4 regions of the Pantoea sp. SGAir0184 genome follow, and region 1 is predicted to be linked to each of the others. Evidence: predicted binding sites of a transcription regulator. Region 1 holds the regulator's gene; each other region holds the start of a gene.
What was found. The regulator CRP, encoded in region 1, controls carbon source genes, mostly activating them, when cyclic AMP is high. The targets are predictions, from matches to a motif close to ATGTGANNNNNNTCACAT.

Region 1 (7,858 bases):
ATGTTCCTGCAGATCGAGCGCGACCTGGAAAGCGCGCGTCAGGCGTTTATGGCTGTTATCACGGCTGGCGGACAGCATATGCATCTGCTGGTAGCAGGTGGTGATCAGATCGACCGCTTTCTGCTGGCGCGCCAGTAGCGGCGGCAGCGCTTTTTCCGGATCGGTCAGCTGCGTCAGCAGGGTGTATTTGGCGTCGCAGTAATCGGCCAGCTCGCGGTACAGCAGGCTGAGGGTCTCGCGCATCGGCTGCTCTTTCCACAGCCAGAACCAGAACCAGTTAAACAGCCCGTACCACAGCGTCCCGCCGATATACAGCAGCGGCGGGACCCACATCGGCATACGGCCGACGAGGCTTAAGGTAAAGATGGCGGCGATCAGCGTGCCGGGCAGCAAACGACCATGCAGCGGGCTGATTTCACCGGTCACGCCCACCAACAGCGGCAACACCAGCAGAATCAGCGGCAGCGGCACAGCGTAAGCCGTGAGGTACTGAATCAGAAAACTGCCGCTGGCGAACAGTGCGCCGCCGACAATCAGCCGTTTGAAGAACCGCTTGTGTGGCGTATCCAGACCGGCGATGTTGCAGCAGGCCGGCACCAGGGAGAACAGCAGCCCTTTTTGCAGATCGCCAAACAGCCAGCCGAGCGCCACAGGCAGGCACAGCACCAGCGTTTGCCGCAGCGCATAGTTAACTTCCGGATGATAGATGATTCGACGCCACATCAGCTCATCGTAAACAGAAACGGCGCGATGTTGCCATCACGCCGTAGGTGAGAAGAAATCAGCGGGTGCCGTAAACGACGATGGTTTTGCCGTGTGCAGAGATCAGGTTCTGATCTTCCAGCATTTTCAGGATACGACCCACGGTTTCGCGTGAGCAGCCCACGATCTGACCAATCTCCTGACGGGTGATTTTGATCTGCATACCGTCCGGGTGGGTCATGGCATCAGGCTGTTTCGCCAGGTTGAGCAGCGTTTGCGCGATACGGCCGGTCACATCGAGGAAGGCAAGGTTGCCGACTTTTTCAGATGTTACCTGCAGGCGACGCGCCATCTGCGCCGACAGGCGCATTAAAATATCCGGATTGACCTGAATCAGCTGACGGAATTTTTTGTAGGAAATTTCAGCCACTTCGCAGGCGGTTTTCGCACGTACCCAGGCGCTACGCTCCTGGCCCTCTTCAAACAGGCCGAGCTCACCGATGAAATCCCCCTGATTGAGGTAGGAGAGTATCATCTCTTTGCCTTCTTCATCTTTAATCAGTACCGCGACGGAACCTTTCACGATGTAGTACAGCGTTTCCGCTTTCTCACCCTGATGGATGAGGGTGCTTTTGGATGGATATTTGTGAATATGGCAATGGGACAGGAACCATTCGAGTGTAGGGTCTGTTTGCGGTTTGCCGAGAACCATTCGCTATTATCCTCTGTTGTAATCGTGCCCAAAATACAGGGGGCAGTTTTCCCTGTCAGGCGGTGAAATCGTCCAGCGTTTCCCGTGAGGGACAGTTATTCGGGGGTGGATTCGTAAGCGATGCTTTTGATTCGTCCCGCTTTCGTCTTTCGTGACGAAAATATTTTCAGCACTGTTTGTAGCATAGCTTTTGCAACCTGTCTCCTGTTGTCTCGCTTCAGCAGGTGGGGGATGCGTCTGCATTGCTGTTTGTCAGGTGAAAGCGTACTCTGGCGGCAAAACCGCCGCTTCAGGAGAAAGAATAATGCAGGCACGAGTGAAATGGGTGGAAGGGCTGACCTTTCTCGGAGAATCCTCATCCGGTCATCAGGTATTAATGGACGGCAATTCCGGTGATAAAGCGCCCAGCCCGATGGAGATGGTGTTGATGGCTGCGGGCGGCTGCAGCGCGATTGACGTGGTGTCGATTCTGCAAAAGGGGCGCAACGATGTCGCCGATTGTGAAGTCAAACTGACCTCGGAACGCCGCGAAGAAGCGCCACGCATTTTTACGCATATCAATCTGCATTTTATTGTCAGCGGCAAAGCGCTGAGCGATAAAGCGGTGGCGCGCGCGGTGGATCTGTCCGCGGAGAAGTACTGCTCGGTCGCGATCATGCTGGGCAAGGGCGTCGAGATAACGCACAGCTACGAAGTGGTGGAGCTGTAATCCAGCCGGGAGCGCGGCCCTGCGCTCCCGATCTCAGTTCCTCCCGGCGAAACTGGCGCGTTAGCCTGCGCTATTCAATACGTTTTCCTTCAATCAACCGCTGCACCAGCGGCGTCATGATCAACTCCATCGCCAGTCCCATCTTGCCGCCCGGCACCACCAGCGTATTCATGTGGGAAATAAACGAGCCCTGGATCATCGCCAGTAAATAAGGAAAAGCGATGCCCTCCAGGCCGCGAAAATGGATCACCACAAAGCTCTCATCCAGCGACGGAATCTCACGCGCGGCAAACGGGTTCGAGGTATCCACGGTCGGCACGCGCTGGAAGTTGAGGTGCGTGCGGGAAAACTGCGGCGTGATGTAGTTGATGTAATCTTCCATCGAACGCACCACCGAATCCATCACCGCTTCGCGCGAATGGCCGCGCTCGCTGGTGTCGCGCACCAGTTTCTGAATCCACTCCAGATTAACAATCGGTACCACGCCAACCAGCAGATCGACGTGTTCAGCCACGTTATGTTGCTGCGTCACCACGCCGCCGTGCAGGCCTTCATAGAACAGCACATCGGTGTTTTCCGGCAGCGGCTGCCAGGGCGTAAACGTGCCCGGCACCTGATTCCACGGCACCGCTTCATCGTAGGTGTGCAGATATTTGCGCGACTGGCCGAGTCCGCTCTGGCCATAGTCGCGGAAAGTCTGCTCCAGCAGGCCGAAGTCGTTGGCTTCCGGGCCAAAGTAGCTGATGTGACGCCCGAGGTCGCGCGCCTTACGAATCGCCATGTCCATTTCCGGACGGGTATAGCGATGGAAACTGTCGCCTTCTATTTCCGCCGCGTGCAGATCCAGCTGCTGGAAAATTTTACGGAAGGCGAGACTGGTGGTGGTGGTTCCGGCGCCGCTGGAACCGGTAACGGCTATGACTGGATGCCTGGCTGACATAACAGCGCTCCCTGTGAAGTCCGGCGATGAGCATTGTTACCACGAATTGCCGCCTGACGCATCAGCCGCGAAATTCCCGCCGCGGCATAATATTGACCGATTCATGCAATTCTGACCACACCAGTACCACTTCGCCCTGCTCAAGCTGGCGGCGCACGTCGGCCACTTTCTGCGTCAGGCTGCGCTCCTGCTCGCCATAATCGGTGCCTTCACGCAGCACAAAACTTTCTATCAGGTTTTCCAGCGTTGTCGGGTCGAGTTCTTGCCAGGGAATAATCACAGTTACATATCCAGATAAGTTGAGAGCCAGTCCGGCACGCGCTGCTCCAGCCACATTTTGGGTCGCAGCAGGCTGCCGCCCACGAAGCCGACGTGACCGCCTTGCTGCGTCAGCTGATACTCAATTGTGGCAGACAACTGCTGCGGCTGCGGGATCACCGCATCGGTCATGAAGGGATCGTCTTTAGCATGGATGATCAGCAGCGGCTTGCGCACGCCGGTCAGCAATGGCATGGCGCTGGCGCGCTGATAATAGTCGCGCGCATCAATAAACCCGTGGGCGCGGGCGGTAATCGCATCATCAAACTCACGCAGCCGGCGGAAGGCGCGCAGCTGCGTCAGATCGACCGGCAGCGTGCCCGGCCAGGCGCGCAGTTTGCGCGTGGCGTTTTTCTTCAGCTGGGTCAGCAGGTAGTGCTGATAAAAGCGTGAAAAGCCCACGTCCAGCTTCTGGCTGCACGGCTCCAGCGCCAGCGGCGCGGAAATGGCGACCGCGGCATCCAGCGGGGCCGACGTGCCCTGCAGCCCCAGCAGACAGGCCAGCATATTGCCGCCGAGCGAAACGCCGACCGCGGCAGTCGGCACCGTGCCCCATTCGCGCTGCAGCCAGTGCAGAAAATAGGTCGCATCTTCAGTTTCACCGGAGTGATAGATGCGCTGCAGACGGTTAGGCTCGCCGCTGCAGCCGCGGAAGTGCATGATCACCGCCAGCCAGCCGCGCGCCTGACACGCCTGCATCAGCCCATGGGCATACGGGCTGCGGAAACTGCCTTCCAGCCCGTGGAACAGCACCATGCGCGGCTTGTGACGTGCCTGTGCCGGATCTTCGCTCCACGCCAGATCGACGAAGTCGCCGTCTGGCAGATCGAGGCGCTGCCAGTGCGGGCGCAGCGTGACGCGCCGGCGCAGCAGGCGCGGCAGCAGCGTTTGCAGATGCGCATTGCCGAAGCCGCGCAGCGGGGTAAAGCGCTCGCCGCTCGGGCGATCAAAATAGCCTGGGATAGTACTTGTCTGATGCATAACTCGCTGATAGCTTCGATGGGTTGTTCGCTTTTCTGGGTGAGGAGCACCCGAATATACATGGAACTGAGTCTTTTTTTATCAATGCTGGGCTTTCTCTGGGTCGCGGCCATCACGCCAGGGCCCAATAATATGTTACTTACCGCCTCAGGTGCTAATTTTGGCTTCCTGCGCACCTTTCCACTGCTGATTGGTATCATGATTGGCATGCAGGTGATGTTGCTGATGGTGGCGTTTGGCATCGGCAGCCTGATTCTGCTCTATCCCTCACTGCATCTGGTACTGAAAGTGGCCGGTAGCCTCTACCTGCTGTGGCTGGCGTGGAAAATTGCCACCGCCGAATACGAAACGCTGGAGACCGACGATGCCAGCGTGAAGCAGATGCCTTTCTGGCAGGGCGGGTTACTGCAACTGATCAACCCGAAAGCGTGGCTGATGGCGCTGGGTGCGGTCGCCAGCTTTAGCCTTGCCGGCAGCGCCTATCTGCATTCCGTGGTGGCGATCAGCATCGGCATGGCGCTGGTGAACGTGGTTTCCGGCGTGATCTGGATGGGTTTCGGCTCGCTGATTGGCCGCCTGCTGCGCAGCCCGCGCGCGTGGAAAATCTTCAACCTCGCCATGGGTGCGCTGACCGCAGCCTGCGTGCTGTTGATCTGGCACTGAGTCAGCTGGAGGCGCGCTCAATGCGCGTCCACGGCAGCACTTCATGCACCACTGCCGCCTGGCGCTGACGGATGCGCGCCAGCAGCAGCTGCACGCTGCGCGCACCCATCTGGTTCATCGGCTGGGCAATGGTGGTCAGCGGCGGGTTGATGCTGCTGGTAAACGGAATGCCGTCAAAACCGACCACCGCCAGATCCTCTGGCACGCGCAGTCCGGCCTCCAGAGCAGCGTGAATCACGCCAACCGCCAGCACGTCCGATACCGCAAACACCGCATCCGGCCGCTCTGGCTGCGTTAGCAGTTCGCGCAGCGCCGCGCTGCCCGCTTCGCAGGAGATGTCGCTGGCGTAAGCGACGCCGTGCCAGTCAAGCCCCAGCTGCGTGATGGCCTCGCGATAGCCGCTTTCGCGCTGGTGCGAATAGAGATAGCGCATATCACAGTTGACCAGCGCAATGCGCTGACGCCCTTTGCCGGCCAGATAATGCACCGTGTCATAGGCCGCCTGACGGTTATCGATGGTGACGCTGGAGGCGTTCACCGAGGGATCGTACTCCGCACACTGCACCCACGGCGCATCACCAATCAACTCTTTCAGTCCCTGCAGACAGGCCGCGGCGTCCATGGTGATCACCCCATCTACCACTTTGCCGGCCAGCAGCGCCAGATAGGCGGTTTCGCGCCGCAGCTGTGACGCGGAATTACATAACAGGATGTGATAGCCATGCGCTTCGGCCTCCGCCTCGATGCCCTGCACCACCCGTGAACAGAACGGATTGGTGATATCGGAAATCAGCACCAGCAACATGTTGCTTTGCGCGGTACGCAGCTGGCGCGCCAGCAGGTTGGGCTGGTATTCGCACACATTAATTGCGGCCAGCACCCGTTTACGCGTATCTGGCCGGACGCCAGGATGCTGGTTTAACACCCGTGAAACCGTGGCTTTCGACACGCCCGCGAGGCGCGCAACTTTCTCAATCGACATGGAGGCCAGTACCGCTGTAAAAGGGGGAAAAAATCAAGACGAGATCAATACCACAGTCGGCATGTGAGCGCCTGACATATTTCTTCCGCACCAGCGGTTTTGTATTTGCACTTTTTGCATAGCGTTACCCGATGTTGATCTAAGAACCGATTTTTATTAGGGATAATTTTTAATTCCTTTATGAAATCATTGCTGCTGGCGACACTGCCGTCACGACTCAACATTGGGGTGCATGATGATGGCAGTAACCAAAACAATAAGCGCGGTAGCAGCCGCGTTAGCGCTGATGACCTTTCAGGCGCAGGCGGTCAATGTGACCGTGGCTTATCAGACGTCGGCGGAACCGGCCAAAGTGGCGCAGGCTGACAATACCTTTGCCAAAGAGAGCGGTGCCACGGTTGACTGGCGCAAATTCGACAGCGGCGCCAGCGTCCTGCGCGCGTTAGCCTCGGGCGATGTGCAAATTGGCAACATCGGTTCCAGCCCGCTGGCGGTGGCCGCCACGCAGCAGCTGCCGATTGAAGCTTTCCTGCTGGCTTCACAGCTGGGCAATTCTGAAGCGCTGGTGGTGAAAAAAGGCATCAGCTCGCCCAAAGATTTGATCGGCAAACGCATTGCTGTTCCCTTCATCTCCACCACCCATTACAGCCTGCTGGCCGCGCTGAAACACTGGGGCATCAAACCCACCCAGGTGCAACTGGTCAATCTGCAGCCGCCAGCGATCATTGCTGCCTGGCAGCGCGGTGATATTGACGGCGCTTACGTCTGGGCGCCCGCCGTCAATGAACTGGAGAAAGACGGCAAGGTGCTGACCGACTCGTCGCAGGTCGGGCAGTGGGGCTCACCGACGCTCGACGTCTGGGTGGTGCGCAAGGATTTTGCCCGGCAGCATCCTGAAGTGGTCACCGCTTTTGCCCGTAGCGCGATTGCCGCGCAGCAGGCCTATATCGCCAACCCGGAACAGTGGCTGCAGCAGCCGGATAACCTTAGCAAGCTGTCGCGCCTGAGCGGCGTGCCGGAAAGTGACGTCCCCGGACTGGTGAAAGGCAATACCTACCTGACGGCGCAGCAGCAGGTGGAACAGCTGGGCAAGCCGGTCAACAAGGCGATTGTCGATACCGCACAGTTTCTGAAAGAGCAGGGCAAAGTGCCGGATGCCGCCAGTGACTACAGCAGCTTTGTCACCACGCGCTTTGTTGCCCCCTTAGCCAAATAACGGAGGCCTTATGCTCAGCATCACCCATCTCAACGCACGTTACGCCGGGCAACCGGCGCTGCAGGATATCAATCTGCAGCTGGCCAGCCGCGAATTGCTGGTGGTGCTGGGGCCGTCCGGCTGTGGCAAAACCACGCTGCTGAACTTGATCGCCGGCTTTCTGCCGCTGGAGTCCGGCAGTATCACGCTGGATGGCAAGCCGGTACGCGGACCGGGCGCAGAGCGCGGCGTGGTCTTTCAGAACGAAGGGCTACTGCCGTGGCGTAACGTCATCGATAACGTGGCGTTCGGCCTGCAGCTGGCGGGCATGGCAAAAGCTGAACGGCACGATATCGCCCGCCGTCTGATCCGTAAGGTCGGGCTCGAGGGCGCAGAAAAGCGTTTTATCTGGCAGCTCTCTGGGGGTCAGCGTCAGCGCGTGGGGATTGCCCGTGCGCTGGCCGCTGATCCGCAGCTGCTGCTGTTAGATGAGCCGTTCGGTGCGCTGGATGCCTTCACGCGCGAGCAAATGCAGACGCTGCTGCTGACGTTGTGGCGCGATACCGGCAAGCAGATTCTGCTGATCACCCATGACATCGAAGAAGCCGTCTTTCTCGCCAGCGAACTGGTTCTGCTGTCGCCGGGTCCGGGTCGCG
Region 2 (7,858 bases), 360 kb from region 1:
TTCAGAACTGGCACTGGAATCGCTATCTGGTGGTGCTGATTCTCATCGCGATGCTGTGCATCGACGTTTCGCTGTTCTCCGCCAACCTGGTCAAAGTATTCTCCGGCGGCTGGCTGCCACTGACGCTGGCGCTGATGATGTTTATCGTGATGACCACGTGGAAGAGCGAGCGCTTCCGCCTGCTGCGTCGTATGCATGAGCATGGCAATTCGCTGGAGGCGATGATCGCCTCGCTGGAGAAATCGCCGCCGGTGCGCGTGCCGGGCACGGCGGTCTACATGTCGCGAGCGCTCAATGTCATCCCCTTTGCCATGCTGCATAACCTGAAGCACAACAAGGTGCTGCACGAGCGCGTGGTGCTGCTGACGCTGCGTACCGAAGATGCGCCTTATGTGCACAACGTGCGTCGCGTGACCATTGAGCAGCTGTCGCCCACCTTCTGGCGCGTGGTGGCAAGCTACGGCTGGCGCGAAACGCCAAACGTCGAGGAGATTTTCCACCGCTGCGGCCTCGAAGGGCTCAACTGCCGCATGATGGAAACCTCGTTCTTTATGTCACACGAGTCGCTGATCATCGGCAAACGCCCGTGGTATCTGCGTCTGCGCGGCAAGCTGTTCCTTGCGCTGCAGCGCAACGCCCTGCGCGCGCCGGATCAGTTTGAAATTCCGCCTAACCGGGTAATCGAGCTCGGTACTCAGGTCGAAATCTGACGCATCGCGCGTCACCAGCTGAGGGTGACGCGCAGCCCCTGCGGCTGCACCGCGCTGAAGGTTAGCCGGATGCCGTGCAACTGAGCCACATTTTTCACAATCGACAAGCCAAGCCCGCTGCCGGTTTGCGCCTGCCCCGGCGGTCGCCAGAAGCGTTCGCCCAGCCGCGTCAGTTGATCGGCGCTGACGCCCGGTCCGTTATCCACCACCTCCAGCCTGCGCGCGCTAAGCCGCAGCTGAATCTCACTGCCGGACGGCGTGTAGCGCAGCGCGTTATCCAGTAGATTGCGCAGCAGTAAACCCAGCAGCAGTGGATGACCGTTCATCACCGGTTCCGCGTCAGCCGTCAGCGTCAGCCTGGTGTGCTGCGCTGCCGCCTGTGCCTGGTGTTCGGTGACCAACTGGTGCAGCAACGGCGCGAGGGGGACTGGCTGAAATTCGCTGCGCAGATCGTCTGCTTCGACGCGCGACAGCGTCAGCAGCTGATCGACCAGCCGCGTGGCGCGCAGGATGCCGCTGTCGAGCTGCTGCAGCGCATGGTTACGCATCGCCTCGTCATCGCCGGCCAGCTGAATCACCTCACTCTGCACGCGCAGCGCCGCCAGCGGGCTGCGCAGCTCGTGCGCCGCATCGGAGGTAAACCGTCGCTCGCGCTGGACCAGCTGTGCCATGCGGGCAAACAGGCCATTAAGCGCCGCCACCAGCGGCTTCACCTCCAGCGGCAGGCGCTGCGGCGTCAGTGGGGTGGCATCATCCGGCGCGCGCTGCTGCAGCGATGCAGTCAGGCGTTTCAGCGGACGCAGCTCAAACCACACCAGCGCCAGCAGCAACAGCAGCATCAGCGGCATGGCTACCAGCCACGGCAGCAGACTGCTCAGTGCCAGATCGCGCGTCATGTCATCACGATATTCCCACTCCTGTCCGACCACCACGCGCCACTGCTTATCGGCTGACGTCAGCCACAGCAGCCGCCAGCGATCGTCATCGTCACGCAGGCGACCATCGTGGAAGCCGTCACGATCCGCTGTAAACTGCAAATCGCGGCCGTTTTCGCCGTCGTTCAGCAGCGGTTTGCCGTCGGCGCTGAACAGCGCAAAGGCCAGCGCGTCGTCATCCTGATCGCCGCGATGGTGGCGCAAAATCGCTTTGGTTTTTGGCAGCGAGGCGGCCTGCAGGCGACTGGCATCCAGCGCCAGCAGGCGTTTGGCGAACAGCATTTGCTGGGTATCAAACAGCTCATTAACGGTGTCGCGCGTCTGCTGCCATGCGCTAAAGGTGGCACTGGCACCACACAGAATAATTAACAGCAGAAAGCCGATGGCCAGCCGCAGGAACAGACTCATTCTGCCGCTCCCAGCGTGTAGCCAATGCCGTGCACGGTGCGGATGAACTGACTGCCGAGCTTTTTACGCAGATGATGGATGTGCACTTCGACTGCGTTACTGGAGACGTCGTCGTCCCAGCTGTATAGTTTCTCCTCCAGCTGCGCGCGCGTCAGCACGCGACCGGGATTGCGCAGGAACAGCTCCAGCAGCGCCAGCTCACGGCTTTTCAGGCTGAGCGTTTCGCCATCCAACGTCACGCTGTGGCTGCCGGGAGCCATCACCAGCCTGCCGTGACGCAGCTCTGGCTGCAGCTGACCGTGACGGCGACGAATCAGCGCCTGCAGACGCGCGGCCACCTCCGTCAGCGCAAACGGCTTGCACAGATAGTCGTCGGCACCGAGTTGCAGGCCCTGCACGCGCTGGTCCAGCGCATCGCGTGCGGTGAGGATCAGCACCGGGACATCCGCGCCCTGCTCACGCCACTGGCGCAGGATGTCCAGCCCGTCACGTTGCGGCAGCGACAGATCCAGCACCACGGCATCCCATGGCGCCGCGTTGAGCGCCTGAAATCCGGCTTCGCCGCTGACAAACCAGTCGACGCTGAAACCCAGTTTGGTCAGGCCGACCTTCAGGCCATCGCCAATCAGCGTATCGTCTTCAATTAATAAAATGCGCATGCGTTTCTCCCGGTTACCTGGGGTTTATACGAAGCAGATGCGCGCTTGTACAGCGTCATTCGCCCGTTTTGGCTTATTTTTCCCCTCTTTTTTTCCCTTAAGATCCTGTTAAGAACCCTGTGGTGAAATAGCTCCCGTAATCCGCACAGACATGGAAATGAGGTGAAAAATGAAAAAGAGTGCAGCGCTGTTCGCCATTATCGCCCTGGCAGCAACCCCGGTGTTAGCCGCCCAGCAGGGTGGCTTTGTCGACCCTAACGCGCCAGCCGCTCAGGCTAAAGCCGGCGGTTTTAAGGCCGATAACAGCAGTGTGGTGACGGTAAAACAGGCCGAAGAGATGAAGGATGACAGCTGGATCACCGTGCGCGGCCAGCTTGATAAGCAGATCGGCGACGAGGATTATCTGTTCCGCGACAGCAGCGGCAGTATGAAAGTGGAGATCGACCACAAACGCTGGAACGGCCAGACCATTACGCCGAAGGATCAGGTCGAGCTGACCGGCGAACTGGATAAGGATTTCAATTCGATTGAACTGGACGTTAAACAGGTGCGTAAACTGCCTTAACTTCCCCCTGCGGAGCCACGTCGCGGGCTCCGCCATCCCGCCAAACTCAAATTTTCCCCGGCCCAGGCGAAACGTTTCGATGGCGATCACATTTCCGTGATGCCGTCATTGAGTTGCCATGTACATTTAATACACTGCCAGACAGCGAAACGTTTCGCTGTGGAGTGGAATAAATGAAAAAAGGTCGCCTGTTAAACGCTGAAGTCTCCCATGTGATTGCCCGCCTCGGGCATACCGATACGCTGACGATTGCCGATGCGGGCTTGCCGATCCCGGCCGGTCCACTGCGCATCGATCTGGCGCTGACGCCCGGTACGCCCGATTTTTTACAGGTGGTGGAAGTCATCACGCAGGAGATGCAGGTTGAGAGCGCCCTGATAGCGGAAGAGATCCAACAACACAATCCGCAACTCCACAGCCAGCTGATCGCCGTGCTCGAAGCCTTGCAACAGCACCAGGGGAATGTCATTAGCGTTCGTTACACCAGCCATGAACAGTTCAAACAACACACTCAGCGCAGTCAGGCGGTCATTCGCAGCGGAGAGTGCTCTCCGTATGCGAATGTCATCCTGAGCGCGGGCGTCACTTTCTGAGGCCGCTATGCAACCGTTATTGCAACTCAGGGGAATTGAAAAATCATTTCCCGGCGTGAAGGCGCTCAACGGCGCGTCGCTGGCGGTTTATCCCGGGCGCGTGATGGCGTTAGTGGGAGAGAACGGCGCGGGCAAATCCACCATGATGAAGGTGCTGACCGGCATCTACAGTATGGACGCCGGTTCGCTGCACTGGCTGGGCAAAGAAGTGACGTTCTCCGGGCCGAAAGCGTCTCAGGAAGCCGGCATCGGCATCATCCATCAGGAGCTGAACCTGATCCCGCAGCTGACCGTCGCGGAGAATATTTTCCTCGGCCGTGAATTCGTTAACCGCTTTGGCCGCATCGACTGGAAACAGATGTATGCCGCGGCGGATGCGCTGTTAAAGCGCCTCAATCTGCGCTTCAGCAGCCACAAGCTGGTGGGCGATCTGTCGATTGGCGACCAGCAAATGGTGGAGATCGCCAAAGTGCTCAGCTTCGAGTCGCAGGTCATCATTATGGATGAACCGACCGATGCGCTGACCGATACCGAAACCCTGTCGCTGTTCCGCGTCATCAATGAGCTGAAAGCGCAGGGCTGCGGCATTGTTTATATCTCCCACCGCATGAAAGAGATCTTTGAGATTTGCGATGACGTCACCGTGTTCCGCGACGGCCAGTTTATCGCCGAGCGCGCGGTAGGCGATCTCAGCGAAGAGGGCCTGATCGAAATGATGGTTGGCCGCAAGCTTGAGGATCAGTATCCGCATCTCGATCAGACACCGGGCGAGGTGCGGCTGCGGGTCGAGCACGTTAGCGGACCGGGCGTAGAAGATGTCAGCTTTACCCTGCGTAAGGGCGAGATTCTGGGCATCTCCGGTCTGATGGGCGCGGGCCGCACCGAATTAATGAAGGTGCTGTACGGCGCGCTGCCGCGTACGCACGGCAAAGTGACGCTTAACGGCCGCGAAATTGTCACCCGCTCGCCGCAGGACGGCCTGGCCAACGGCATCGTCTATATCTCGGAAGACCGTAAGCGTGACGGGCTGGTGCTCGGGATGTCGGTCAAAGAGAACATGTCGCTGACCGCGCTGCGCTACTTCAGCCGCGCCGATGGCGGCCTGAAGCACGCCGAAGAGCAGCTGGCGGTGGGCGATTTTATCCGCCTGTTCAATGTGAAAACGCCGTCAATGATGCAGCCGATCGGTCTGCTGTCCGGCGGTAATCAGCAAAAAGTGGCGATTGCGCGTGGCCTGATGACGCGCCCGGATGTGCTGATCCTCGACGAGCCGACGCGCGGCGTCGATGTTGGGGCGAAAAAAGAGATCTATCAGTTAATTAACCAGTTTAAAGCCGAAGGGCTGAGCATCATCCTGGTGTCGTCGGAAATGCCGGAAGTGCTGGGCATGAGCGACCGCATTCTGGTGATGCATGAAGGCCATCTGAGTGGCGAATTTTCCCGTGAGCAGGCTACCCAGGAATCCCTGATGGCAGCGGCGGTCGGTAAGCAACACAGCGAGGAGTTAGTTGTATGAGTACCCAAACCTTACCTGCCAGCCGTCGCTGGTTCAGCAAAGCCTGGCTGCTGGAGCAGAAATCGCTGATCGCGCTGATTGTGCTGATCGCCGTGGTCGCCAGCCAGAGCCCGAACTTCTTCACGCTGCCCAACATGTTTAACATCCTGCAGCAGACGTCGGTCAACGCCATCATGGCGGTGGGCATGACGCTGGTGATTCTGACGTCAGGCATCGACCTTTCGGTCGGCTCGCTGCTGGCGCTGACCGGCGCGGTAGCGGCATCGATTGTCGGGCTGGAAGTTAATGCATTGGTGGCCGTAGCGGCATCGCTGGCGCTGGGTGCCTTTATTGGTGCCATTACCGGTGTGATTGTGGCACGCGGCAAGGTGCAGGCGTTTATCGCTACGCTGGTAATGATGCTGCTGCTGCGCGGCGTCACCATGGTTTATACCAACGGCAGTCCGATCAACACCGGCTTCAGCGATAACGCCGATCTGTTTGGCTGGTTCGGTATTGGCCGTCCGCTGGGCATTCCTACGCCGGTATGGCTGATGGCGGTGGTGTTCGCGCTGGCGTGGTACATGCTGCATCACACCCGCCTCGGCCGCTATATCTATGCGCTGGGCGGTAACGAAGCGGCCACGCGCCTGTCCGGCATCAACGTTAACCGCGTTAAAGTCATCGTCTATTCGCTGTGCGGCCTGCTGGCGGCACTGGCGGGCACCATCGAAGTGGCGCGTCTCTCTTCAGCGCAGCCGACGGCGGGCACCGGTTATGAACTGGATGCGATTGCCGCGGTGGTGCTGGGCGGGACCAGCCTCGCGGGCGGTAAAGGGCGCATTATGGGCACGCTGATCGGTGCGCTGATTCTCGGCTTCCTCAATAACGGCCTCAACCTGATGGGCGTATCGTCTTACTACCAGATGATTGTCAAAGCCGTCGTCATTCTGCTGGCGGTGCTGGTGGATAACAAAAGCAGTAAGTAACTCTGACCTTCACACAGGATTAAAGAAATGAAAAAGTTAACTGCATTGGCCGTCATCCTTGGCGCCACCCTCAGTGCTGGCGCGATGGCTAAGGATACGATTGCGCTGGTAGTCTCAACGCTGAATAACCCGTTCTTTGTGTCGCTGAAAGATGGCGCACAGAAAGAAGCCGATAAGCTGGGCTATAACCTGGTGGTGCTCGACTCACAGAACAACCCGGCAAAAGAGCTGGCAAACGTGCAGGATCTCACTGTGCGCGGCACCAAACTGCTGCTGATCAACCCAACGGATTCTGACGCGGTCGGTAACGCCGTGAAAATGGCTAACCAGGCGAACATCCCGGTGATTACGCTGGACCGTATGGCGGCGCAGGGGAAAGTTGTCAGCCACGTGGCGTCTGATAACCGCTTCGGCGGCAAAATGGCCGGCGATTTCATCGCGAAGAAACTGGGCGACGGTGCGAAAATCATCGAGCTGCAGGGCATTGCCGGCACCTCCGCTGCCCGCGAGCGTGGCGAAGGCTTTAAGCAGGCCGCTGATGCACACAAATTCAACGTGCTGGCCAGCCAGCCGGCCGACTTCGACCGTACTAAAGGTCTGAACGTGATGCAGAACCTGCTGCAGGCGCATCCGGACGTGCAGGCAGTTTTTGCCCAGAACGACGAAATGGCGCTGGGCGCGCTGCGTGCGCTGCAGACCGCAGGCAAAACCGACGTGCTGGTGGTGGGCTTTGACGGCACCGCGGACGGCGTGAAGGCGGTAGAATCCGGTAAACTCAGCGCGACCGTTGCACAGATGCCAGACAAGATTGGTATGATTGGCGTCGATACCGCAGATAAAGTTCTGAAGGGCGAAAAAGTGCAGGCGATCAACCCGGTTGACCTGAAACTGGTTACTAAATAAAACCCAAAGAAAAGCATGGCAACGCGCCACCCTCGCGGTGGCGCAACTTCCTGGATAACTCCCTATGAGCAAAAGCGCAAAACTGGCGGTACTCGGCAGCATCAACGCCGACCACATCCTCAACCTCGCCCATTTTCCCCGTCCGGGTGAAACGGTGATCGGGAAACAGTATCAGGTTGCCTTTGGCGGTAAAGGGGCCAACCAGGCCGTCGCGGCTGGCCGTGCCGGCGCTGACATTGCTTTTATTGCCTGCGTGGGTGCAGATGACATCGGCGAACGTATTCGCCAGCAGCTGCAGCAGGACCAGATTGATACCGCTCCGGTGGAAACCGTGGCGCAGGAAGCCACCGGCGTGGCGATGATCTTCGTGAATGGCGAAGGCGAAAATAACATTGGCATCTACTCAGGCGCGAACGCGGCGCTGACGCCAGCCTGTGTGGAGCGCCACCAGCAGGTAATTCGTTCGGCCGATGCGCTGCTGATGCAGCTGGAGTCGCCGCTGGACAGCGTGCTGGCCGCGGCCCGCATCGCGCGCGCCAGCCACACCCAGGTGATCCTTAATCCGGCGCCGGCGACCCAGCTCTCTGATGAGCTGCTGGCG
Region 3 (7,858 bases), 1.1 Mb from region 1:
CAGGCCAATATGCTGCTGAAAGACCTGCTGAAGCGCGACCACAGCAACGTGCGCACCCTCAGTCTGCTGGCGTTCAATGCCTTTGAGCAGCAGCAGTATGGTGAAGCGATTGGCGCGTGGCAGGTGATGCTGAAGCTGCTGCCGGCCGGCGATCGACGCATTACCATGATAGAGCGCAGCATTGAACAAGCGAAAACCGACGCGGGACAGCAAAATAGCCAGCTGGCATTGACGGTGAGCTTAACGCCAGAGGCAGAAAAAATGTTACCGCCGGGCGGAGTGTTGTATATTTCTGTGTCTGACGGTGTTTCACCGGTGCCTGTGGCTGTAAAGCGTTTACCGCTCAGCCACTTCCCGCTATCGCTTACGCTGGATGACAGCAACGCCATGATGCCGGATCGCCTGCTTTCGGCGCAGCATCAGGTGCAGGTCAGGGTGCGCATTTCGCGCGATGGTAGTGCTAATCCGCAGTCCGGCGACTGGTTTGGTTTAAGCGCGGTCACCCCCTGGGATGGTCACCAGCCGATGGCTGTTGAGGTCAATCAGCAGCAGCCCTGAAGCGATACACCTTTTATCTGCACAGGGAGAGAAGAATGAATAATCGCCTGACCGGCCTGGCGCTGGCCAGTTTACTGCTGGTGGGATGTGCCAGTTCCAAACCGGCCGACGAGACGACGCCTGCGCAGCGCAGCGATCCGCTCGAAGGGTTCAACCGCACGATGTTTAACTTCAACTACAACGTGCTGGATCCCTATGTAGTGCGCCCGGTGGCGGTTGCCTGGCGTGATTACGTGCCGGTGCCGGCCCGTACCGGGCTGAGCAACTTCCTCGGTAACCTTGATGAACCGGCCAGCATGGTGAACTCAATTCTGGTCGGCGAGCCGCGTCAGGCGGGCATTCACTTTACCCGTTTCTTCCTGAATACCGTGCTCGGCCTCGGCGGTTTCATCGACGTCGCCGGCAAAGCTAATCCCCAGCTGGCGCGTGAAGTGCCGCACCACTTTGGCAGCACGCTGGGCCGTTATGGCGTTGGCTACGGTCCGTACGTGGTGCTGCCAGGTTACGGCAGCTTTACCGTGCGTCAGGATGGCGGCGACTACGTCGATACGCTTTATCCGGTGCTGAGCTGGCTTACCTGGCCAATGTCGATCGGTAAATGGACGCTGGAAGGGGTGGAAACGCGCGCGCAGCTGCTTGATTCCGACGGCCTGCTCAGACAGCAGCAGGATCCGTACGCCTTTATCCGCAACGCCTATTTCCAGCGTAACGATTTCCTCGCCAGCGGCGGCAAGCTGAAGCCGGAGGAGAACCCGAACGCCAGCGCGATTCAGGACGATTTAAAAGATATCGACTCTCAATAAATGACAACGGCGACCAACAGGTCGCCTTTTTGTTTTCAGCTGGCGACCCGCATGGGCCGCTGCACTGATTATCAGAACTTGTAGTTAAAGTTAGCGCCGTACAGCCAGGCCTTACCTTCGGAATTAAAGGTATAAGGACCTTCTTTCACCGTCACGTGCTGACCGTGCATATAGGAAACCCCGACATCCACCGACGCGTCCGGCGTGAAGGCGTAAGACGCACCGGCGCTCAGCCACAGGCGATCCTGATCCGGAATCGAGATAGAGCGTTTATCCGCCGGCACCGGGCTGTCATCAAACGCGATACCGGTACGGAACGTCCAGTTGTCGTCGTAGTTGTAGGTGGTACCTAACGCGATGCGATATGCATCACGGTAGCCTTCATCTTTATAGAACAGCGTCTGGCCGTTGCTGCCGGTGGCTTTCAGCTCCTGGAACTGGCTCCAGCTGGTATAAGCGAGGCTGTAGTGCACCGCCCACTGTGGCGCCACTTTATGCCAGCCGGACACTTCCCACATTTCCGGCAGGTTCAGCGTCAGCGAACCCGGAATGGTGGCGCCGCTGGTGCCATACGGCAGACCCAGCGCAATCGCCTGCGGCGTGCCGTTAAAGGCGCGCGGGATATTGCTCTTATAGTCGCCGTCGAAGTCGATCTTCACTTTGGAACGATAGGTGAAGCCGAAGCGGTTGTTTTTATCCACTTCATACAGGATACCGGCGTTCCAGCCGTAGCCCCATTCGTCACCTTTCAGGTGCGCGACCTGGGTATCGGCCGGCAGACCGGCGCGGGCACCGGCTTCACCGGCGTAGCGCTCAATTTTCGCTTTGGCGTACACCGCGTCAAAGCCGACGCCGAAGCTGAAGTTATCATTTAACCGATAAGCGGTGCTGAGGTTGAAGTTGCCGGTCATCAGATCGGTTTTGCCACCAAAGCCGCCCGCGGTGTAGCCGTTATTAAATTCGGTGGCCAGACCGTAGTTCGAGGTGGCCGAGGCGCCAATCCACCACTGATCGTTAATCGGATGCACATAATGGATGTTCGGGATCCACTGGTTTGGCGCAATATTGCTGGCGTTGAGGCTGTTGCCGGTCGGGCTGTTACCGCTGATATCCACTTCCGGGTCGATATAGACGGCACCGATGGAGAAAGAAGGGCGGTCCATCAGGGCCATGGTGGCTGGGTTACGGCTGGCAGAGGCGGCGGTATCACCCATGGCGCCTTCACCGGAATAGGCGCGGCCCAGGCCAATTGCTGAGAATTCGTTAAGTTGAAAGCCTGCGGCGTAGACGTGAGAAGAGACGAGCGCCACTGCAGCTGCCACAGCTGACTTTGCAAACAGGTTCTTATGGTTCATGACCACAACCTCATCTAAATTATTATTAAACGTAGTTACGTCGCGTAACAAAGGACGGCGGATTGTAGGGACTGACGATACAGACACATATCAGACCAGTGCGACGAGTATAGGTCCGACCTGTGTATTTGTTGCAATATTGTTTTTAAAATATTTCTGCTTTGATCGATAAAATCAGATCTGCTTAACAAAATCCTTGCGGTTCTGCTCCAGCATAGCGAGTCAAATTTGTTTTGGATCAAATTTTAGTGTGATATTCGTCACTTAGCGGGCGGAAGATAGCCGCGACGTGGCATCCGGCGTACACTTTGCAGCAGAAAATGATCCGATAGTGTTGATTTATCGTCAGGAGAAAAACATGACTGATGCCATTAGAAACTGTAGTGCGAACGAAACGGCAGCCTGCTGCTGCGTTGACGTAGGCACCGTGATGGACAACACCGATTGCAGCGCCAGCTGGTCAGGCGTGTTCGCTGACCGTCAGGCGGCAGAAGCAATGCTGGCCGAGCTGAGCGCCAAAGCGCGCCAGGTCGAGTCCGATCCGTGCGAGATTCATTCGCGCTTTACCGACGAAGCAGACGGCGTGCGCCTGGACGTCGATTTCACCTTTGTCTGCCAGGCCGAAACGCTAATTTTCCAGCTCGGCTTACGCTAATCCCGCCGCTGCCGACCCGCTTTTTCGGCAGCGTTGCCTCTTTTTCGTGTTACTCCTCGCACTTTTTTTCTTCTGTTATTGGCGACTTAGCAACACCTGGTTAACACTGATGATCAGGTCAGACCTGTTGGGCAATGATGCTCAGGTCGTAAATTACAGGTGAGTGCAATGAGCAAAGCGCAGCCGCTGCTGACGCGTCAGGGCGAACGTATCGCCATTACCCACGGATTACGCACCCCGTTTGCCCGCCAGGCAAGCGACTTTCATGGCATTCCGGCGCTGGAGCTGGGGCGCATGGTGGTCAGCGAATTAATGGCGCGCAGCGAATTGCCGGTGGAGGTGATCGATCAGCTGGTGTTCGGCCAGGTGGTGCAGATGCCGGAAGCCCCCAACATCGCGCGTGAAATCGTGCTGAGCAGCGGACTGAGCGTGCACACCGATGCCTACAGCGTGAGCCGCGCCTGCGCCACCAGCTTTCAGGCGGTGGCCAACGTGGCGGAAAGCCTGATGGCCGGGACCATTGATGCAGGTATTGCCGGTGGCGCCGACTCCTCCTCGGTGCTGCCGATTGGCGTCAGCAAAACGCTGGCGCGCGCGCTGGTTGACCTCAACAAAGCCCGTACCCTGAGCAAAAAATTACACATCTTACGCCGCCTGCGCCCACGCGATCTGTTGCCGGTGCCGCCGGCAGTGGCGGAATACTCCACCGGTTTACGCATGGGCGACACCGCCGAGCAGATGGCCAAAACGCACGGTATTACGCGTGAGCAGCAGGACGCGCTGGCGCTGCGCTCGCACCAGCGTGCAGCACAGGCCTGGCAATCCGGCGTGCTGGCGCAGGAAGTGATGCCGGCGTTTGTGCCGCCGTGGAAAGCACCGATTGAGCAGGATAACAACATTCGCTTTAACGCCAGTGCGGCGGATTATGCAAAGCTGCGTCCGGCGTTTGACCGTCGACACGGCTCGGTCACCGCGGCCAACAGCACGCCGCTGACCGATGGCGCGGCGGCGCTGATTCTGATGCGCGAAGGGCGCGCGCGTGAGCTGGGCATTACACCGCTCGGTTACCTGCGCAGCTATGCGTTTGCCGCGATTGATGTCTGGCAGGACATGTTGCTCGGACCGGCTTACGCATCACCGCTGGCGCTGGATCGCGCCGGCATTACCCTCGGCGATCTGACGCTGATCGACATGCATGAAGCCTTTGCCGCGCAGACGCTGGCCAACCTCAGGCTGTTTAACGATGAACGCTTTGCGCGCGAGGTGCTGAAGCGCGATCGCGCGCTGGGCGAAGTCGACGAGACGCGTTTCAACGTGCTGGGCGGTTCCATCGCCTACGGTCATCCGTTCGCCGCCACCGGCGCGCGCATGATCACGCAAACGCTGCATGAGCTGCGGCGGCGCGGCGGCGGCTTAGGGCTGGTGACCGCCTGTGCCGCTGGCGGATTAGGCAGCGCGATGGTTCTGGAGGCCGAATAATGAGCGAATCTGCATTCCATTTACAGATGCGTCCGGATCACGTTGCGGTGATCACCATTGATGTGCCGGGCGAAAAGATGAACACCCTGAAAGCGGAGTTTGTGCCGCAAATCCGCGCGGTGCTGGCGGAGGCGCGCAGCGATGCGCAGCTGGCGGGCCTCGTGCTGATTTCGGGCAAACGCGACAACTTTGTCGCCGGTGCGGACATCAGCATGATCGCCCGTTGTGAAACGGCGCAGCAGGCTGAAGCGCTGGCGCGGCAGGGACAGGAAGTGATGGCGGAGATCGCCGCGCTGCCGTTCCCGGTGGTCGCCGCCATTCATGGAGCCTGTCTTGGCGGCGGCCTGGAGCTGGCGCTGGCCTGCGATGCGCGCATCTGCTCGCTGGATGAGAAAACCCGTCTCGGCCTGCCGGAGGTACAGCTCGGCCTGTTACCCGGTTCCGGCGGCACCCAGCGGTTGCCGCGTCTGATTGGTGTGCAGCAGGCGCTGCCGCTGATCCTCAGCGGCAAACAGCTGCGCGCTAAGCAGGCGCTAAAGCATGGCCTGGTGGATGATGCGGTGCCGCAGGCGATTCTGCTGGCAACCGCCGTGGCACGTGTACATGAAGGAAAGCACGCCGCACGCAGCCTGTCGCGCCGCGATCGCCTGCTGCAGGGGCCGCTGGCGCGTCCGCTGCTGTTTACGCTGGCCAAACGCCAGACCGACGGTAAAACCCATGGTAACTATCCGGCCACCGACCGCATTTTGCAGGTGGTGCGCATCGGGCTGGAGCAGGGCAGCGCCGCCGGTCACGCCGCGGAAGCGCGCGCGTTTGGCGAGCTGGCGATGACCGTACAGTCGGCCGCACTGCGCAGCCTGTTTTTTGCGTCCACCGCCCTGAAGAAAGAGCCGATGGCGGATGCGCCGCCGCGCCCGCTGCAGCAGATTGGCGTGCTGGGCGGCGGGCTGATGGGCGGTGGGATTGCCAGCGTCACCGCGCTGAAAGCCGGTCTGCCGGTGCGAATCCGCGATATCAACCTGAACGGCGTTAACCACGCGCTGCAGTACAGCTGGGATTTGCTGAGCAAAAAGGTAAAACGTCGCCAGCTCAAGCCGGCGGAACGCCAGCAGCAGATGGCGCGCATCAGCGGCGGCACCGATTATCAGGGCTTCCGCCAGCGCGATCTGGTGATCGAAGCGGTGTTTGAGGATCTGGCGCTGAAGCAGCAAATGGTGGCCGAGATTGAAGAACACTGTCAGCCGCACACCATCTTTGCGTCTAACACCTCCTCGCTGCCGATTGCGCAGATCGCCGCCGGCGCGCAGCGCCCGGAGAATGTTATCGGCCTGCACTTCTTCAGTCCGGTAGACAAGATGCCGCTGGTCGAGGTGATTCCGCATAGCGGCACTTCAGCACAGACGCTGGCCACCACGGTGGATCTGGCGCGTCGTCAGGGCAAAACCGCCGTGGTGGTCGCCGACCGTCCCGGCTTTTATGTTAACCGCATTCTCGCGCCCTATATAAATGAAGCCATGCGCTGTCTGCTGGAGTGCGAGCCCATTGAACACATTGATAGCGCACTGGTGAAATTTGGTTTCCCGGTCGGCCCGCTGCAGCTGCTGGATGAAGTCGGTATTGATGTCGGCAGCAAAATCAGCCCGATTCTTGAAAAGGCCTACGGTTCACGCTTCAGCGCGCCGCAGGCGGTGAGCGCTATCCTGGCCGACGATCGCAAAGGGCGCAAAAACCAGAAAGGTTTTTATGATTATCAGCGCACGCGCTGGCCGCGCAAACGTCAGGCCGATGCCAGTCTGTACCGCCTGCTGCAGTTAAAACCCCAGGCGAAACAGAGCGAGCAGCAGATCGCCACGCGCTGCGTGATGCTGATGCTTAACGAGGCGGTACGTTGTCTCGACGAAGCGGTGATCCGCAGCGCCCGCGACGGCGACATCGCGGCAGTGTTTGGCATCGGGTTTCCGCCGTTTCTCGGCGGGCCGTTCCGCTATATTGACCAGCGTGGTGCGGGCGAGATCGTCAATACATTACGTACATTAATGCAGCAATACGGCGAGCGTTTTACGCCCTGTGACGCGTTAGTGGCAATGTCAGAAGGGAAAACGAATTTTTACACTTCTGCACATTCATGAATAGCCGCACGGATTCAGCGGGTTAGAATCGGGGCCGCGCAGTGCCTGGCGCGGCACCATTCTGAGATATGCTTATTTAATAAACAACCGGTTGACTATACTCAAGCCATTGGGGTAAAACACAGCGTTCATTCGCAGAATGAAGCGTCTGGTGCTGTGGTACCCGGCGATATCGACAAACAACAGCGGTGCTTTATGCAAGTTTTTATCATGCGTCACGGCGACGCAGCTCTGGAAGCAGCGAGTGATGCGGTTCGTCCTCTCACCCTGTGTGGCTGCGACGAATCACGTCAGATGGCGAGCTGGCTGAATGGTCAGACGCCGGGAATCGATAAGGTGCTGGTCAGCCCTTATCTGCGCGCCGGGCAAACGCTCGCCACGGTACGTGAAGCGCTGAAACTGCCGGAAGGGCAGGAAGTGCTGCCAGAACTGACGCCAGGCGGCGATCCGGGCATGGTCGCCTGCCATTTACAGGCGCTGGCAGTGCAGGGTGCGCACGCGGTGCTGGTGATTTCGCATCTGCCGCTGGTCGGCTATCTGGTTTCCGAACTCTGCCCGCAGGAAGCACCACCGATGTTCGCCACCTCCGCCATTGCCTGCGTGGAGTTTGATGCCGACGCCTGCGAAGGCAAGCTGGCGTGGCAGGTGAGTCCGGCCAAATTAGCCAAAGCCATGTAATTCCCCGTCATACTTCAGGCCGCAGCTGCGTTAGCTGCGTCAATTCACCCCAGTCACTTACTGATGTAAGCTCCTGGGGATTCATTTCCTTGCCGCCTTGCTGCAACCTGAATTATTTTGGGGAATGATGTGCGCTCAAACCGCAACTGCGTTGGCTGAGTCATTTCATCCCAGGCACTTCTTCGCATAAGCTCCCGGGGA
Region 4 (7,858 bases), 1.9 Mb from region 1:
TGCCGCGTGCGCCGGGTAACACCGTCGGTTACTGGCGCAACGCCAGCGGCCAGCGCATCCCGGTGATCGCCGTCGCCACCCATGATACCGCCAGCGCGGTGCTGGCCACGCCGCTGGAGCAGGACGATACTGCCTACCTCAGCTCCGGCACCTGGTCACTGATCGGCATCGAAAGCCTGCAGCCCTGTGTCAGCGAGGCGGCGCTGCAGGCTAATCTGACCAATGAAGGCGGTGCGGAAGGTTATCGGGTGCTGAAAAACATCATGGGCCTGTGGCTGTTGCAGCGGGTGTGCAGCGAACTGCACATCAGCGATCTCACTGCGCTGATCGACAACGCCGCGCGGGAACCGGCCTGCCGCGCCCTGATTCACCCTAATCATCACCGCTTCATCAATCCGGCCAGTATGGTGCAGGAGATTCAGAACGCCTGCGCCGAACAGGCGATGCCCGTGCCGCACAGCCCGGCGGCGCTGGCGCGCACCATCTTTGACAGCCTGGCGCTGCTCTATTCGCAGACGCTGCAGGAGCTTAGCCACCTGCGCGGCGCTGCGCTGCGTCAGTTACATATCGTCGGTGGCGGCTGCCAGAATCCGCTACTTAACCAGCTGTGCGCCGATGCCTGCCAGCTGCCGGTGTTTGCCGGCCCGGTGGAAGCCTCGACGCTGGGCAACATCGGCTGCCAGCTGATCGCGCTGGGTGAGTTGCGCGACGTGGCCGATTTACGCCGCTGCATTCGCCACAATTTCCCGTTAGAAAAATTTATCCCGCTGAATCACAGCGTCTTTGCGGCCCATCAGGCTCGCTTTGCGGCGCTGAGCCTACCTGCTAAGGAACTTGCATATGACAAAGCTGATTGAACAGGCCTTTGAACTGGCCAGACAACGCTACGCCGCCATTGGGGTAGATGTGGAACAGGTGATGGCACAACTGGATACCATTCCGGTGTCGATGCACTGCTGGCAGGGCGACGATGTACGTGGGTTTGAGAATCCGCAGGGGGCGCTCACCGGCGGCATTCAGGCGACCGGCAACTATCCGGGGCGGGCGCGCAACGCGGTTGAACTGCGTGCCGATCTCGACAAAGCGATGTCGCTGATCCCCGGTGCGAAACGCCTCAACCTGCATGCCATCTACCTTGAGAGCGACCGCCCGGTAGAACGAGATGCGATTGAGCCGCAGCACTTCAGCAACTGGCTGGAGTGGGCGAAAAGCAAAAAGCTGGGGCTGGATTTTAACCCAACCTGCTTTTCTCATGCGCTCAGCGCAGACGGGTTTACGCTGTCGCATGCCGATCCGGGCATTCGCCAGTTCTGGATCGACCACTGCACCGCCAGCCGCCGTATCTCCGCCTGGTTTGGCGAGCAGCTGGGCACGCCGTCAGTCATGAATATCTGGGTGCCGGACGGCATGAAAGATCTCACCGTCGATCGCCTCGCGCCGCGCCAGCGTCTCGCCAGTGCGCTGGATGAGATCATCCGTGAACCGCTGAATCCGCAGCACCACATTGATGCGGTGGAAAGCAAACTGTTTGGCATTGGCGCGGAGAGTTACACCGTGGGTTCCAGTGAGTTCTGCCTCGGTTACGCCACCAGCCGCCAGACCGCGCTGACGCTGGATGCCGGCCACTTCCATCCTACCGAAGTGATCTCCGACAAAATCTCCAGCGCCATGCTGTTTGTGCCGCGCCTGCTGTTACACGTCAGCCGTCCGGTCCGCTGGGACAGCGATCACGTGGTGCTGCTGGATGATGAAACCCAGGCGATTGCCTGTGAGATCGTCCGTCAAAAGTTGTTCGACAGGGTGCACATCGGTCTCGACTTCTTCGATGCCTCGATCAACCGCATTGCCGCCTGGGTGATCGGCACGCGCAATACCCAAAAAGCCCTGTTGCGGGCGCTGCTGGAGCCGGGCGAACAGCTGCGTCAGCGGGAGCGTGATGGGGATTTCACCGCCCGTCTGGCGCTGCTTGAAGAGCAGAAGTCGCTGCCGTGGCAGGCGGTATGGGAAGCGTGGTGCCTGCGCCACGATGTGCCAGCCGATGCCAGCTGGCTAAGCGAAGTCCGTCACTACGAACAACACGTGCTGCGTCAACGTTAAGGAATCGATTCATGCAAACAATTCTCTCCGCGTGGTTTGTGCGCGACATGGTTAAAGCCACCAGTGACATGTGGCTGAAAGGCTGGGATGAACGTAACGGCGGCAACGTCAGTCTGCGTCTGTTGCCGGAAGAGGTCAGCGCGTATGCCAGCGATTTTTATCCGGCACCGCGCTGTATTGAACTGAGCAAGCCGGCGCCCGCGCTGGCCAACGACTGGTTCCTGGTGACCGGCTCCGGGAAGTTCTTTCGCAACGTGCAGCTCGATCCGGCAGACAGTCTGGTGCTGCTGCAGGTGGATGACAAAGGGCTGTCTTACAAAATTCACTGGGGGCTCAGCAACGGAGGGCTGCCAACGTCCGAGCTGGCGGCGCACTTTCAGTCACACAGCGTACGCAAGGCACTGAGCCACGGCGCGGACCGGGTGATTATGCACTGTCACGCCACCCACTTCATGGCGCTCAGCTATGTGGTGGATCTGGATGCGGCGCGCTTTACCCGCCTGCTGTGGGAGGGCAGCACCGAGTGCCTGGTGGTGTTCCCCGATGGCGTCGGCATTTTGCCCTGGATGGTACCGGGTACCGATGGCATTGGTCAGGCGACGGCAGAAGCGATGGCCAGCCATAGCCTGGTGATGTGGCCTTTCCACGGAATCTTTGGCGCCGGACCGACGCTCGACGAAACCTTTGGTCTGATTGATACCGCTGAGAAGTCATCGCAGGTGGTGGTTATGGCGCTGTCGATGGGCGGCATTCGTCAGAGCATCACCACCGAACAGCTGATCGCGCTGGGCGAACGCTTTAACGTGAAGCCGTGGCCGGCGGCGCTGCAGGCGGAGCGCAGTGATGTTGCGTAAAGCGTTCGTCATGCAGGTCTATGCGCACTGCCATGCGGAGTATCAGCGCCGTCACACGCCAATCTGGCCGGAGCTGGAACGGACGCTGAAAGCGCATGGCGCGCACAACTACGCGATCTGGCTGGATGCTGAACGCAACCTGCTGTTTGCCAGCGTCGAGGTTGAGTCCGAAGCGCGCTGGCAGGCTGTAGCGCAAACTGAGGTGTGTCAGCGTTGGTGGGCGTCAATGCGTGACCTGATGCCATCAAATCCTGACAACAGCCCGGTGAGCAAAGCCCTGCAGCCGATGTTTTTCCTGCCTTAGCCGGCCATGTCAGCAGCGGTGCCGCCAGGGGCGCTGCTGCCTGCCAAACGCACTAGCCGTTGGAGCGCAGCTGCGGATAACGGCGGAAAATGGCGATACACCAGAACAGTCCCGCCAGGCCAATGATTGCGCCCACGTTGCCCACGTCTGCCATCTGCAGATGCAGACTGACCTGGTTACCGAGTAGCGCGCCTGCGCCAATACCGATGTTATAAATACCGGAAAACAGCGACATGGCGACGTCGGTGGCGTCCGGTGCCAGCGATAGCACGCGCACCTGCATCGCCAGGCCGATCATCATCATTGCCATTCCCCAGATAATACACAGCACGGTAATCGCTGCCGGGCGTACCGCAGCAAACACCAGCAGACCCATACACAGGGTAATTAGCGCAATGGCGGCGATCAGCAGTGCGGACGGGAATTTATTGCCCAGCGTACTGAACAGAATGCTGCCGAGAATGCCGGCTGAGCCGAACAGCAGCAGTAACAGGGTGGTGAAGTTCTCATCAGCGCTGGCTACCACCTGCATAAACGGCTCGATATAGCTGTAAGCGGTGTAGTGCGCGGTCACCACGACGGTGACCAGAATGTACATCGCCACCAGCGCCGGGCGGCGAAACAGCATCGGCACGCTGCTGAGTGAACCGGTGTGCTCACTCGGCAGGCGCGGCAATATCCGCACCAGCATAATCAGCAGTACCAGCGCTGACAGGCCGATCATACCAAAGGTGGTACGCCAGCCCAGATACTGACCCACAATACGACCAATCGGCACACCCAGCACCATCGCCAGCGCCGTGCCCGTGGCCAGCATACTCAACGCCTGGGTTTTCTTGCCGGCCGGCGCAACGCGAATCGCCAGCGAGGCGGTGATCGACCAGAACACCGCGTGCGCCAGCGCAATGCCAATGCGCGACAGCACCAGCGACGTGAAATCCCACGCCACGGCCGATAACAGGTGGCTGGCAACAAACAGAATAAACAGGATGGCCAGCAGCAGGCGGCGCTCGACGTTGCGCGTCAGCAGCATTAACGGCAGCGATAACAGCGCCACGACCCAGGCATAGATGGTCAGCATGATACCGACATCAGCGGTTTTCATTGCAAAGCTGCTGGCGATGTCCGACAGCAGGCCAACCGGCACAAATTCGGTGGTATTGAAGACAAAAGCAGCGATAGCCAGCAGCACCACGCGCAGCCAGGCTGTTTTACGGGAAACGGTTGTTGATTGCATTGAATTCAAATCGGCTAAACGACGAGTGAGGGGTCAGAATGCACCCGGTAAAGTGACCTCGATCACAAATTTCCGCTATTGTGGAGCATTAGTCAGCCGATGAAAACCGTTAACCCGGGTTTTATCACTGAATATTTCTTATCGCGCTGAGCGTGGTAAATAGCCTGCGGTTATGGGGAGCTGCTGCGCCAGCGTGCTGCCGGCCCGCGAGTCTGCCGTACCAGCACAGGCTAAGTCAGGTGTTTCTGTAATAGAAAAATCGCTTAGCCGTGCTGAGGGTGGGTACCGTGCGGGCGGGTGCGGTTCAGACCAGGATTATCAGAGTCACGCCATATGCTTTAGTGCCACGCTAAAGTTGTGGGTCGGATTTTTTTTTACGCCCACCGGGCAGCAGTGTTCGCAGCCCAACGCAGTGGCGTAAAATTTACGCGCCTGCTGGATTGCGGCACCGGGCGTGTAAAAAGTCCCGAGAAAACGACGACCGCCGTCGGATGGCAGGAACGGACAGCCCTTCGCATGCACCACATGATTGTCGTTATAACCGGCATGCTTATCGACATAATAGTAAAGCTCCATCTGACTACCTCATTGCTGTGTAAAAAATAAGTCTATGTATTATTGGAATAGAACGAATTATAGCGATGAATTGCTATTTTGTTTTAAGTGGTACGGCGCGAATGCCTGATTATTCGAATCCAGCGGAGCAGGCGGGACGCTGAGGTCCCGCGCTAACGATGAAGGGTATTATAGTTTGCGGCCCTGTAAACGCAGGCCAACCAGCAGTGCCAGCACCAGCAGGGCGCTGATAAACAGGGTCACGCCCGGCCAGCCGTAGCGGTGCCAGAACACGCCGCCGAGGGTGCCGGCCACGCTGGAGCCCACATAGTAGCTGAACAGGTAAAGTGATGATGCCTGGCCTTTCGCCCGGCGCGCGCGCGGTCCAATCCAGCCGCTGGCCACCGAATGGGCGGCAAAGAAGCCGGCAGTGAACAACATCATGCCCGGCAGAATCAGCCACAGCGAATTAAAGGCGGTCAGCAGCAGACCGGCCAGCATGATCGCCGTGGCGCCCGTCATCACCGGACCGCGACCAAAGCGGCTGGTCATCGCGCCGGCTTTCGGCGAGCTCCACGAACCGGTGAGATACACCACGGACAGCAGCCCGACCACCGCCTGGCTCAGTGACCACGGCGCGCTCAGTAAACGGTAGCCGATGTAGTTAAACAGCGTGACAAACGCGCCCATCAGCAGAAAGCCTTCGGCAAACAGCAGCGGCAACCCTTTGTCGCGCCAGTGCAGGCGGAAGTTGATCAGCAGACTGCGTGGCCGCAGCGAGGCAGGGCGAAAATGGCGCGACGCAGGCAGAATTTTCCAGAACATCAGCGCGCCAGCCAGCGCGCAGCAGCCTATGACGCCAATGGCAATACGCCACGAGAAAAAGTCGGTCAGCACACCCGAGAGTAAACGACCGCTCATGCCGCCAATCGAGTTACCGCTAATGTACAGACCCATGGAGAAGGCGATGACCCGCGGATGCATCTCTTCGCTCAGGTAAGTCATGCCCACCGCCGCGACGCCACTGAGCGACAGACCGGTCAGCGCGCGCATCAGCAGAATCCCCTGCCAGCTGCTCATGGTGGCGGAGATCAGCGTACAAATCGCCGCCAGCATCAGCGCGGTCACCATCACCGATTTACGCCCAATCGCATCTGACAGCGGGCCGGTGAACAGCAGGCCCAGCGCCATCAGCCCGGTGGAGAGCGACAGCGAAATACTGCTTTCGGCAGGCGTCACGCCAAACTGCTGTGACAGCACCGGCAGAATCGGTTGTACGCAATAGAGCAGGGCGAAAGTGGCAAGACCGGCAGAGAACAGCGCCAGCGTCACGCGCATAAACTGCGGCGATCCACGTTCAATCCATTCAGTAGCGGTATCGGCGGTAACAGGCTTCGTGGACAAGCTGTCCTCATCAAGCGTCACAGCCTGGGAAGAGCGACTCACAGTACATCCTCAATTCAGCAAATGTCTGAATACTGTAGGAAAGGCTAAATAGGTTGTACAATATATTAATAATCTCAAATGAGACGTTTAAGATATGATGATTGAGCTGCGCCATCTGCGCTACTTTATTGCCGTTGCGGAAGAGCTGCACTTTGGCCGCGCCGCACAGCGGCTGCACATTTCTCAGCCGCCGCTCAGTCAGCAGATTCTGCAGCTGGAACAGGCGCTGGACGCGCAGCTGTTCACCCGCACTAATCGCAGCGTACAGCTCACGCCGGCCGGCCAGTCGTTTTTACAGGATGCGCGCGCGGTTTTATTGCAGGTGGAACAGGCGGCCGGGCGCGCGGCGCGCATTCATCACGGTCAGCAGGGAGAGCTGCGCATCGGCTTTACCTCCTCGGCGCCGTTTACCGGACTGGTGTCGGATGCGCTGTATCACTATCGGCAGAGCTGGCCGGAGGTGCATATTCAGATGCAGGAGTACAACACGCGGCAGCAGCTGGCGCCGCTGCACGAGGGACGACTCGATCTGGGCGTCATGCGCAATACGCCGCTGCCGGAGGATCTTCAGCACCGCCTGTTGCTGCGTGAACCGCTGTGCGCGGTGGTGCACCACGCGCATCCGCTGGCACAGGCCACGTCAATTAGCATCCGGGCGTTAGCCAGCGAACCTTTTGTTTTCTTTGATGCGCAGGGCGGCACGGCCCTGTACGGTGAAATTCTGGCGCTGCTGCATCGCTACCAAATCAAACCTTACATTACCCAGGAAGTGGGTGAAGCCATGACGATACTCGGCCTGGTGGCAACCGGCCTTGGCGTGTCGATTTTACCCGCCTCGTTTGCCCGCGCGCGACTGGCGGAAGTCGCCTGGATTCCGCTACAGGAAAGCGATGCCATTTCTGAGGTGTGGCTGGTGTGGTCAGCGCTGCGCCAGCCGAGTGCGCAGATGAGCAATATGATGGCGCTGCTGCTGCACCATGCCGAGGATTGAACCCACGGGTACAGAAAACCGCGTTCTTTGTGTGCGATAAATCACATTTCTAATCAAATATTTGACGCTGCGCGCCAATCTGCATCACCATAGCTGCTGTTTATTTAGAAGCGCGAAAATATCCGGGAGCAGGGCGTGAATCTGGACAGTCAGCCTGGCCATATTGACCAAATAAAACAGACCAATGCCGGTGCAGTGTATCGTCTGATTGACCATTACGGTCCGATTTCGCGGATTGAGCTGTCGAAACGTGCCCAGCTGGCCCCGGCCAGCATCACCAAAATTGTGCGCGAAATGCTGGATGCGCATCTGGTGCAGGAGACCGAGTTTCAGGAGCCGGGCAGTCGCGGACGGCCGGCGATAGGGCTGATCCT

Region 2: rbsD (D-ribose pyranase) is a predicted target of CRP. The motif match lies at 3,352-3,369, and genes of this name have one in related genera.
Region 3: C1N60_RS06560 (YfcZ/YiiS family protein) is a predicted target of CRP. The motif match lies at 2,965-2,982, and genes of this name have one in related genera.
Region 4: C1N60_RS10480 (sugar transporter) is a predicted target of CRP. The motif match lies at 4,543-4,560, and genes of this name have one in related genera.

Annotation. Positions count from the first base shown of each region.
Region 1 is NZ_CP028050.1:316,110-323,967, forward strand. Features, by position in the region: gene C1N60_RS01390 (YccS/YhfK family putative transporter) at 1-723, opposite strand, end outside; gene crp (cAMP-activated global transcriptional regulator CRP) at 782-1,414, opposite strand; gene C1N60_RS01400 (OsmC family protein) at 1,719-2,123, shown strand; gene C1N60_RS01405 (phosphoribulokinase) at 2,194-3,063, opposite strand; gene C1N60_RS01410 (YheU family protein) at 3,125-3,343, opposite strand; gene C1N60_RS01415 (hydrolase) at 3,346-4,362, opposite strand; gene C1N60_RS01420 (LysE family translocator) at 4,423-5,025, shown strand; gene C1N60_RS01425 (LacI family DNA-binding transcriptional regulator) at 5,027-6,007, opposite strand; gene tauA (taurine ABC transporter substrate-binding protein) at 6,243-7,223, shown strand; gene tauB (taurine ABC transporter ATP-binding subunit) at 7,234-7,858, shown strand, end outside.
Region 2 is NZ_CP028050.1:4,195,239-4,203,096, reverse strand. Features, by position in the region: gene kup (low affinity potassium transporter Kup) at 1-710, shown strand, start outside; gene qseC (quorum sensing histidine kinase QseC) at 722-2,053, opposite strand; gene qseB (quorum sensing response regulator transcription factor QseB) at 2,050-2,712, opposite strand; gene C1N60_RS19845 (YgiW/YdeI family stress tolerance OB fold protein) at 2,882-3,277, shown strand; gene rbsD (D-ribose pyranase) at 3,451-3,870, shown strand; gene rbsA (ribose ABC transporter ATP-binding protein RbsA) at 3,878-5,386, shown strand; gene rbsC (ribose ABC transporter permease) at 5,383-6,354, shown strand; gene rbsB (ribose ABC transporter substrate-binding protein RbsB) at 6,382-7,257, shown strand; gene rbsK (ribokinase) at 7,322-7,858, shown strand, end outside.
Region 3 is NZ_CP028050.1:1,413,253-1,421,110, forward strand. Features, by position in the region: gene ccmI (c-type cytochrome biogenesis protein CcmI) at 1-558, shown strand, start outside; gene mlaA (phospholipid-binding lipoprotein MlaA) at 594-1,361, shown strand; gene fadL (long-chain fatty acid transporter FadL) at 1,433-2,716, opposite strand; gene C1N60_RS06560 (YfcZ/YiiS family protein) at 3,075-3,371, shown strand; gene fadI (acetyl-CoA C-acyltransferase FadI) at 3,540-4,850, shown strand; gene fadJ (fatty acid oxidation complex subunit alpha FadJ) at 4,850-6,979, shown strand; gene sixA (phosphohistidine phosphatase SixA) at 7,175-7,657, shown strand.
Region 4 is NZ_CP028050.1:2,228,888-2,236,745, reverse strand. Features, by position in the region: gene rhaB (rhamnulokinase) at 1-857, shown strand, start outside; gene C1N60_RS10495 (L-rhamnose isomerase) at 841-2,097, shown strand; gene rhaD (rhamnulose-1-phosphate aldolase) at 2,109-2,951, shown strand; gene rhaM (L-rhamnose mutarotase) at 2,941-3,255, shown strand; gene C1N60_RS10480 (sugar transporter) at 3,308-4,492, opposite strand; gene C1N60_RS10475 (hypothetical protein) at 4,817-5,068, opposite strand; gene C1N60_RS10470 (MFS transporter) at 5,237-6,493, opposite strand; gene C1N60_RS10465 (LysR family transcriptional regulator) at 6,588-7,484, shown strand; gene C1N60_RS10460 (sugar metabolism global transcriptional regulator Mlc) at 7,620-7,858, shown strand, end outside.